3 regions of the Ralstonia insidiosa genome follow, and region 1 is predicted to be linked to each of the others. Evidence: predicted binding sites of a transcription regulator. Region 1 holds the regulator's gene; each other region holds the start of a gene.
The links. Region 1 encodes FliA, which starts transcription of late flagellar genes. Its sites were predicted from a motif close to CTAAAGTTTNNNNNNNNNNNGCCGNTA; they were not measured.

Region 1 (3,277 bases):
GCGGTGTCTGAACAGATGGCGATGCTGCACGCTGTGGGCCCGTCGATCAAACGCCTGCTGCTGCTGAACGCTGCAAGCAACGGCAAGACGCTCGACGAAGTGGTGAGCGCCTACCGCGATGCCAACCTGGCCGGCTGCATTCTGACCAAGATCGACGAGGCTGCATCGGTGGGCCACGCCATGGACGTGATGATCCGCCGCCGCCTGCCGCTGCACTACGTGTCGTACGGCCAGCGTGTGCCGGAGGACATTGCAGTACCGAACAAGAAGCTGCTGATCCACCGCAGCTTCCGTGCAAGTGCCGAGCAATCGTCGTTCGCGCTGGATTCAGATGAATCGCTGCTGGTGGCGCAAGGCGCCGCACGCAGCCGCGAACCGGGCCTGGCCGCTTTCGATTTCGCCTGAACAAGGGGGCGAGCATGACCACACCTTTCGCCAAGGATCAAGCCGCCGGGCTGCGCCGCATGCTCGGTCAGGCAGCCAGCCGCCGCGTGCTGGTGATCGGCGAGCAAGAGCAGGTGGATGACTTTGTCGACAACCTGCGCATTGCGCTGTCCGCCATGGGCCGCGACGCCGCCGTGGTGAGCGCGCAGACCATGCTGGCTGTGGCGGGCATGCTCGAACAGTACGACGACAAGGCGGACGTGACGCTGGTGGCCGCGCATTTCGGTACCCGCGCGCTCGCCACCGTGGCCGAGGCTTGCGATGACGTGCTGCTGACCTTCACCGACGGTCCGGAAGGCATCAAGAGCGCGTACACGCTGCTCAAGAAAACCGCTGTGCTGCAAGGTAGCGGCGCCGGCATCCGCACCGTGGTGTGCGGTGCGCATTCGGTGGACTCCGCCGTGCGCGTGTTCGGCAACCTGGCCAACACGGTGGGGCAGTATCTGAACACCCGGATCGACTTTGCCGGTTATCTGCCGGAAGACCGGCACGTAGAACTGGCGCTCTCGCTCGGCAAGCCCGTGGCGAGCGCGTTTCCCGCATCGCCTTCGGCCATGGCCTTCCGCCAGCTTGCCGAAGAGATGCTGAGCTGGGCCAGCGCCGAGGCCCAGGCCGCTGATGTCGCTGGTAGCACGGCGGCGTCGCGGGTGACGGTATCGGCGCAAGAACCGACTCAGGCTGCGCCGGATGCGGCGGCCCATGAGGCGGCACAAACAACGTCGATCCTGACGCCCCGCGCGACCGCGCGCGCGGCCGAGATGGTTTATTGAGGCGCACCATGAACGAAGCGCCAAAGGCAGGCATGGATATGTACACCGCAACCGGTCGCAAGACCAAGTCCGACGAGATGGCGACGTATGCACCGCTGGTACGCCGCATTGCCAACCAGATGATGGTGAAGCTGCCGGCCAGCGTCGAACTCGACGATCTGATCCAGGCCGGCATGATGGGTTTGCTCGATGCGCTGTCGCGCTATGAAGAAACGCAGGGCGTGCAGTTCGAGTTCTACGCGGCCCAGCGTATTCGCGGCGCAATCCTGGACGAGCTGCGTGGCTCCGATTGGCTGCCGCGCGGCCTGCGCCGCAGCGCCCGCACGATCGAGCAGGCGATCCAGAAGCTGCAGCAGCAAAAGGGCCGTGCGCCCACGGAAACGGAAATTGCCGCTGCGCTGAACATGTCGCTGGCCGACTACCAGAAGCAACTGGTCGACCTGCAGGGCAGCCAGCTGCTGTACTACGAAGATTTCGACCGCGAAGACGCCGACGCCTTCATCGAGAACCGCGCTGCCGAGAACGATTTGACGCCGCTGGACCAGTTGCTGGACCACGACTTGCGCGAATCGGTGGTGGCCGCCATCGAGGGGTTGCCCGAGCGCGAGAAGCTCATGATGAGCCTGTACTACGAACAGGATCTGAACCTGCGTGAGATCGGCGCCGTGATGGGCGTGTCGGAATCGCGCGTGTGCCAGATCCACAGCCAGGCCATCGCACGCATCCGCGCTCGTCTGCGTGATCGCGCATGGCTGCCGACGCCGACCTGATGCCGGCGTAGTTCCGAGCTTTCCCTGCCAAAGTCTTATTGCGCGGCCAGCGAGTCATCTCGCGGCCGCGCGTTTTCTTTGGGTAATGCGGTGACAAGGCGTTGGGCCGCTGCATCCCATACGCGCGTCTCGCCATGCTTGAAGAGGGCGAAGCGTTCTGCGGGCACGTCGGCAACCTTCAATGCGTTGGCCAGATCGGCGATGGGCTGGTCCAGCGGTTCGTCCGTCAGCGCGAACGTGCCCCAGTGGATGCCCACCGCCTGCCGCGCACCGATGTCCTGCATGACCTGCACCGCCTCGGTCGGGTCGATGTGCTGGGCCTTCATGAACCAGCGTGGCTCGTACGCGCCCACGGCAATCGCGGCCACATCAAAGTGGCCGAAGCGCGTGCCGATGTCGCGCGTGTCTTGCGAATACCCCAGATCACCCGAGAACCAGAAGCGCAGGCGCGGATGCAGCAGTGCCCAACTGCCCCACAGCGTCTGGTTGCGGTCGTACAGGCCGCGTGCGGACCAATGCTGTACGGCGCAGAAATGCGCGGTGAAGGGGCCGAAGTGTGCTTCATCGTCCCAGTCGAAGGCGCGCACGTTGGGCTTGTCACCTGATAGGCGCGTGCCGCGCACGTTGCGCGCAAACCAGTGGTCGATACCCAGCGGCACGAAAAACATCGGTGCGCCGCCCGGCTGATGCATCAGCGCACGCACGCTGGCACGGTCCAGATGGTCGTAGTGGTTGTGCGAGATCAGCACCAGGTCGATATGCGGCAACTGCTTGAGCGACAGCCCCGGCGGCTGGTGGCGGCGCGGGCCGGCAAACGGCAGCGGCGAAGCGCGCTTGGAGAACACCGGGTCTGTCAGCACGTTGAGCCCATCAATCTGCAGCAGCAGTGTTTCATGGCCGATCCAGGTGAGCTGCGGCACGTCAGGCGGCTGGTGTACCGCGCTCAGGTTGGGGGCAATGCAGGCGAGGTCCAGTGTGGGCGGTTTGGGGAGCCCTGACTTGCGGCGCTCGCGTTGCCATTTCCAGAAATCCCCGCCGGGGCGCGGATGCGGGTAGCGGTTGCGGAAGCCATCCGGCGTGTGGTGAGGCTTGGCCGGATCATAGTGAGGGTTCTTCATGGCATCGCTGGGGATGGACGAGTCCCGCAGTTGAGGGAGCCCGTTTGAATATCAAGGAATATGAAGTTGTGTTGCTTCTTGAACTTTGGGTGAGCCACTGCCTAGGCTGAATCCGCCTCGCTGAGGCGCGCTGCGCAGCACATTCCGCTACGGAGTCGCGGCAGTTCAACCTTCC
Region 2 (3,277 bases), 710 kb from region 1:
ATCAAACAGCGTATTGGCCGTCTGCATCACCTTGGCCGATGCCTGGTAGGCCTGCTGATACTTCATCAGGTTCATTGCCTCGTCATCCAGGCTCACGCCCGACACAGACGACTGCTGCTGCTGCGAGCTTGCCAGCAGCGCCTTCTGCGAGGTCAGGTTGCTGCTGGCCGTGTTGGCCTGTACGCCCACCTTGGTGACGAGGTTGTTCCACGACGAGCCGATCGAGGTGGTGCCGCCGTCGAGCAGCGTGGCATTGCGCAGCTTGGCCAGCGCGCTGGCGTTGCCGCCGTCGGTGCTGTTGGCGGTGTTGGCCGAGACGGCAAACGTGTCGTTGTTGGCCGGTGTGCCCGACAACGTCAGCTGCACGCCATTGAACGAGTACGTCGCACCCTGCGTGTACGGCGCAGTGCCGCCGCTGTATGTCGTGTTGGTGCCGTTGACGTTGACCGTCACGCTGCCCGGGAAACCCGAGAGCGAGCCACCCACCGCCGAGCTGTACGTCAGGTTGACCGGCGACGTGAGCGGCGCGCCGGCGTACGTGCTGTCCACACCAATGGACGACACCGTAGCGCTGCCCGTGTTGTTGCTGCCCTGGTTGAGCACTACCGGCGTGGCGGCCGCCACGTTGTGATAGTCGGTGGTGAGCGTCTGCATGCTCGATGCCGCATTGGCGGTCGGGCGCACCAGGAACGAATCCCCACTGTTCATGGTGCCCGACAGGTTCATCGTGACGCCATCAATGGTGGTCGGCCAGCTCGTCACCGTCACGGAAGCAGAGCCATCCGGGTAGTGCGAAACGGTGTAGGCGCCGCCCTGGTACTTGATCTGGTAGTCGTAACCTTGGCCCGCATTGGCGTTGGTGATGCTGGCCGTGACGGTAGCGCTGCCGGTGTTGTTGCTGCTGGCGGCAACGGTGGGGCCAGCCACGGAGAAGAGGTTCGTCCCCATCTTGCCGTTGGCGTCCATACCCAGGTTGTTCTGCGCGTTCACGTCGGCCGACACGGCCGCAGCCAGCTTGCCCAGGCTGTTCTGCGCCGGGATGAGCGTGTTGCGGCGGAAATCCAGCAGCCCCCCCAGGGCGCCGCCGCCCAGTTGGCTGTCGTCAATGTTGACGGTGCCGGCCGGGCTCTTGTAGCCCACCGATAGTTGCGTCGGGTCGTACTGCGACGGCACGGCCGCCAGCTGGTAGCTCTGGTTGCCCTGCACCAGCGCCTGACCATTGCCCACGTAGATGTTGTACTGACCGTCACCGGTCTGCACCACGCTGGCCTTGATCGACTTGTTGAGCGTCTGCACGAGCTGGTCGCGCTGGTCACGCAGGTCATTGGCAGGCTGGCCGGTGGAGGCCTCAGCCTTGGCAATCTGGTCGTTCAGGCCAGCAATCTGCTGCGCCACGCTGTTGACCGAGCTGATCTGCGTCTGCACCTGCGTGTTGACCTGGCCAGACAGCGAGGTCAACTGGCCGGCAATCGAATTGAAACGGCTCTGCAAGCCCGCCGCGGCGTTCAGGAACACCTGGCGCGCGGTGGTGCTCGACGGGTTGGACGTCAGACCGTCGGCCCCGTTGAAGAAGCTGGTCAGCGCCGAGGAGAGCCCGCTGTTGCTATCCGACATGTACTGGCTCAGACCGGACACCAGGCTATTGAGCTGGTCAGCCGAGCTGGTGGCGGCCTGGCCGCTCTGCACTTGGGCCGTCAGGAACTGGTCGTAGATACGCTTGACGGTCGTCACATTCGCACCCTGCCCCAGATAGCCAACGCCGGCGTACAGCGGAATGTTCTCCGTCTGCACGGCCTCCTGGCGCGAATAGCCAGGCGTGTTGGCGTTGGCGATGTTGTTGCCGGTCACCTGTAGGTTGATATTGGCGACCTGCAGGCCGGTCGCGCCAATATTCAGGAGGGAGCTGCTCATGTTTGTCTCGATGCAGGCAGCACAGTGCCGCCAAGATGGACCCTACAAACAACATCGGCCGGCTCTGATCAAACTTGAGCCGGCCGACACTATTGGTTTTTCTCGTTGATAGCGAACGTCAAACGATCTGTTTGAGCACCGCCATGATCTTGTTGGCGTAGTTCGGGTCTGTGGCGTAACCCGCACGTTGCAAGCCCTTGGCAAACGAGGCCGCGTCGTTACCGTTGCCCGCCGCCACGACGTTGCTGTAGCGCGGGTTGTTGGCCAGCAGATTGGCGTAGTCCTTGAACGCCTCGGCGTACGAGCCGTAGACGCGGAACTTCTCCTGGACCTTGTGCGCGACGCCGCCCACGTATTCGGTGGTGGTCACCGTGGCCGTCTTGCCCGTCCACGAGCCGCCGGCCTTGATGCCGAACAGGTTGTGCGTGTTGGTGCCGTCGCTGGACTTGATTTCGCGGCGGCCCCAGCCGGACTCCAGTGCGGCGTGGCCGATCATGAAGTTGGCCGGAATGCCGGTTTCCTGCGCGGCCTGCGAGGCGTGGCCGATCAGCTTGTTGTAGAAGCTGGCCATGCGATCACCACGCGGCTCGGAAGCCACGGTCGACAAATCTACATCCGGCAGTGCGCCGGTCGACTGGCCGCTCTGGTCCGCCCCGGCCTGCTTGCGCAGGGCAGCCAGGGCGCGCTGCACGCGCTCTTCCAGACCCGGGCGCGGCACGGTGCTGATGCCCGAGCCATCGTCTTCCGTGCCGGGCGCAACCGCAGCGGCCATGCTGTTGAGCGACGAGCGGGCGATGGCCTTGGCGGTGTCCGACGTGGAGCCTGTTGCCCCCGGCAAGGCGGTGTTCGTGGCGGTGGTGTTGGACAGCGCGGTATTCACCGGCCCACCGGCATCCGGGTTCACATGGTTGGCCTGACGCAGCATCTGCTTGAGCAACTGGTCTGCTACGCCCACGCCGCGCGATGCCATCGTCTGCGAGAGCTGCTGGTCAAGCATCGACGTGTACATCTTGGTCGACGACGAATCGAACGGCCCGTTCTGCGGCGATGCATCGCGCATCTGCTTGAGCATCATGTTCACGAAGATCGCGTCGAACTGCTTGGCGACGGTCTTGGCGGCACCGGTCGGGTCAGTACGTGCGGCTTGCTTGAGCGACTCGAACCCTGTGGAGTCGAGCGCCAGGCGGCTGGTGAGGTCGGTCGGGTTCATCGCGTCGGCCCCTGCTTTAGATGATTTCCAGCTCGGCGCGCAGGGCGTTGGCCGCCTTCATCGCCTGCAGGATCGAAATCAGGTCTTGCGGGTTGGCACCGATCGCATTGATGGCCTTGACCACATCTGCCAGGTTGGTGCCGCCCTTCACGTTGA
Region 3 (3,277 bases), 730 kb from region 1:
CTGGACGACCGCGTTTCGCGCCGTTTCCGCATTGAATCGGGCCTGCGCCGCGCCAGCGACCGCAACGAGTTCTACGCCGATTACCAGCCGCGCGTGGACGTGAAGAGCGGCCGCATCGTCAGCGTCGAGGCGCTCATCCGCTGGAACTCGGCAGATTTCGGCCGCATGATGCCCGGCCAGTTCATTCAAGACGCGGAAGAGACCGGCCTGATCGTCGAGATCGACCGCTGGATCCTGCGCGCCGCTTGCGATCAGCTTGCGCGCTGGCGCCGCATCGGGCTGCCGCAACTGCGCATGTCGATCAACCTGTCAGGGCAAGCATTCAGTTCGGGGCAGCTCAGTGCCATGGTGCGTGGGGCGCTGTCCACCAGCGGCTTGCCAGGGGACGCGGTTGAGTTGGAGATGACCGAGGGCATCCTGATCCGCGATGATCCGTCGCTACATGCGCTGCTGACCGAGCTGCGCGCGATGGGGGTGTCGCTGGCGCTGGACGATTTCGGCACTGGATACTCATCGCTTTCGTATCTGCACCGCTTCCCGATCGACACGCTCAAGATCGACCGCTCGTTCGTGCAGGACTTGCCGCACGTGGCCGAGCGCGCCGCCATCACGCGGGCCATCATCATGATGGCGCAAGCGATGGGCATGAAGACCGTGGCTGAAGGTGTGGAGACCACCGGGCAGCTCGAATTCCTGCGCGAAATTGGCTGCGATGAGTATCAGGGCTACCTGCTTACACGGCCGCTGGAGCCATCTGCCGTGCAGGATCTGGTGCGCGAGAACGTGCGTCGCTATGGGTTGCGCGAGCCACGTCTCCTGTGATTTCGAGTCTTTTCAGGGTGTCCTGAAAAGCGTAGCGAGCCGCCCGAGGTTGACACGAGAAGCGCAGCCGTACACGCGTACGGCGAGCATCGCAGGGTCAAGATCGGACGGCGCAGTAGCTTTGCGGGACGCCCTATAGCTGCAACCCGTTGCTGACCACGTACATGGTCACCTCGGCGTTGTTGCGCAGCCTCATCTTCGTGAGCACCCGCCCCCGATACACGCTGACCGTCTTGGCGCTGATCTGCAGCGCCTCGGCAATCTCACTCAGTGTGCGGCCGGAGCCAAGCATGCGCAGGGTCTGGAATTCCCGGTCGGACAGGATGTCGTGGCGGGGCTTGTCCCAGTCGACGTTCAGATTGTCGGCCAGCACTTCCACCAGGTCGGACGGCAGGTATTTCTTACCCTTGGAGATGGCGTTGACGGCCGCCAGCAACTGCGGCTGGGTGGCGTCCATCGGCAGATAACCGGATGCGCCGGCCTTGAGTGCGCGCACGGCCAGCAGCGCCTCGGGGTGGCGGCCCAGCGCCAGCACGGCCAGGCGCGCATGCTGCTGGCGGACGGCCTTGATGGTCAGGAATTCGTCACCGGTGGCAGATTCCACCGAGAACAGCATGACGTCCCACTCGCGTTCGGCAAGCAGGTCTTGGTTGGCGTTGTGCAGGTCGGGTACGGCCTCGATCTGCCGGGCCAGGCGTGAATCCTTGAGGATCTGGCGCAAGCCTGCACGGGCAATATCGTGCGGTTCGACAATCAGAACGTTGAGCATGGTGGGCGTTGCGGTCAAACGGGCTCGACTTGAGCTCTTCTAACCGCCGGCAGGTTTTGGGCTGGTCCGGCGGGCCTGCAACTCCCCATCTGTGCGATGGCGCTCTCTATATAGGGATGCGGGCGCCTCTGAACTGGTCGATCGAGTATAGCCGAGCACGTATCTGCCAAGAAGACGGCCCGGCGCCTCTTTTGGTGGGGGGCGGAAGTAGGGGGTGCCGCCGGAGCCAAACCGCCGCTCGCGCACAAATTTGTCAAGTTGCCCCTAAACTTTCTGCCGGGGCCACCGATAACCTGAGTACAACGCAGACCTGATCCCCTTCAAGTTGCAGGTCACGTTGCCCGGCCTAGCCGGAACGAGCAATCAAACGGGCAACAACGCCATCGGGAAACTTAGGAGCCGTCATGTCCCTCAGCCTTAATACCAACATCTCGTCCCTGCAAACGCAGCAAGCTCTGTCGCAATCGCAGAACGCTCTGCAAACGTCGCTGCAACGCCTGTCGACCGGCCTGCGCGTGAACAGCGCCAAGGACGATGCCGCTGCTTACGCTGTGGCCTCCAGCCTGACCACCACGCTGAACGCCCAAACCCAGGGTATCCAGAACGCCAACAACGCACAGTCGTATCTGCAAACGGCCGACTCGTACCTGGGCCAGGTTGAAAACAACCTGCAGCGTATGAACCAGCTGGCAGTGGAAGCCAACAACGGCGGTCTGTCGACCACCGACCAGGCCAACCTGGACAAGGAATACCAACAGCTGGCCACGGCCAACAAGAACATCGAAACCAACGCCAACTACAACGGCGCCAAACTGTTCGATGGTTCGGTGACCTCGACGGCGTTCCAGTACGGCCAAAGCTCGACCACGGACGTTGCTACGGTTACCAACGCCAACCTGTCGTCCTTCGGTACGCTGACCGGTACGAGCGTGACCAGCGCTGCCAACGCCACGGCAGCCCAAGCTGCCATTGCCACCGACCTGACCAACCTGAAGGCAGCTCGCGCAAGCCTGGGTGCACAACAAAGCGGTCTGAGCTCGACCATCAACACGCTGACCTCGTCGAACACCGCGCTGTCGGCTGCCAAGTCGACCATGATCGATACGGACTACGCGTCGGAAACGTCGAACATGACCCGCCAGAACATCCTGCAGCAAGCGGGTACGGCCATGCTGGCGCAAGCCAACTCGGCACCGAACAGCATTCTGAACCTGCTGAAGGGCTAATAGCAGGCTGATGCTGGCCCGGCCTGTCTGGTACAGGCGGCTGGGCGCAGGAGTCGGTAAAGGCCGGCGCTCTTCGGGGCGCCGGCCTTTTCTTTTGTTGATCGATACCCCCCTTTATCAGGGGCGGCGTATGGGCGCCATGCCCTAAAGAAGTGGCAGGCACTGCCGTTGAGAAGAGAGACTTCCGCCGACGCAGACGTTCACCAGATTCGATCATGGCGACCACCACGACCTCTTCCACCACCAGCAACTACGTACCGCCGATCTCGATTCCCGGTATCGGGACGAGCATCGACGTCAACTCGCTGGTCACCAGCCTGATGAGCGTGGAAAGCCAGCCGCTGACTCAGTTGCAGACCCAGCAGAGCTCGTACCAGACGCAGCTCTCGGCCGTGGGTACGCTCAAGAGTTCGCTGTCGACCTTCCAGACTGCACTGTCGAACCTGACCAGCCTGTCGAA

Region 2: the regulator FliA is predicted to act here: its motif matches at 1,964-1,990, upstream of flgK (flagellar hook-associated protein FlgK).
Region 3: the regulator FliA is predicted to act here: its motif matches at 1,856-1,882, upstream of F7R11_RS21125 (flagellin N-terminal helical domain-containing protein).

Annotation. Positions count from the first base shown of each region.
Region 1 covers NZ_VZPV01000002.1:221,583-224,859, reverse strand. Annotated here, with positions in the region: gene flhF (flagellar biosynthesis GTPase FlhF) at 1-405, shown strand, start outside; gene F7R11_RS17760 (MinD/ParA family ATP-binding protein) at 420-1,214, shown strand; gene F7R11_RS17755 (RNA polymerase sigma factor FliA) at 1,223-1,984, shown strand; gene F7R11_RS17750 (MBL fold metallo-hydrolase) at 2,020-3,102, opposite strand.
Region 2 covers NZ_VZPV01000002.1:933,911-937,187, reverse strand. Annotated here, with positions in the region: gene flgK (flagellar hook-associated protein FlgK) at 1-1,911, opposite strand, end outside; gene flgJ (flagellar assembly peptidoglycan hydrolase FlgJ) at 2,030-3,121, opposite strand; gene F7R11_RS21040 (flagellar basal body P-ring protein FlgI) at 3,138-3,277, opposite strand, start outside.
Region 3 covers NZ_VZPV01000002.1:946,979-950,255, forward strand. Annotated here, with positions in the region: gene F7R11_RS21115 (putative bifunctional diguanylate cyclase/phosphodiesterase) at 1-822, shown strand, start outside; gene F7R11_RS21120 (LuxR C-terminal-related transcriptional regulator) at 956-1,591, opposite strand; gene F7R11_RS21125 (flagellin N-terminal helical domain-containing protein) at 1,996-2,817, shown strand; gene fliD (flagellar filament capping protein FliD) at 3,033-3,277, shown strand, end outside.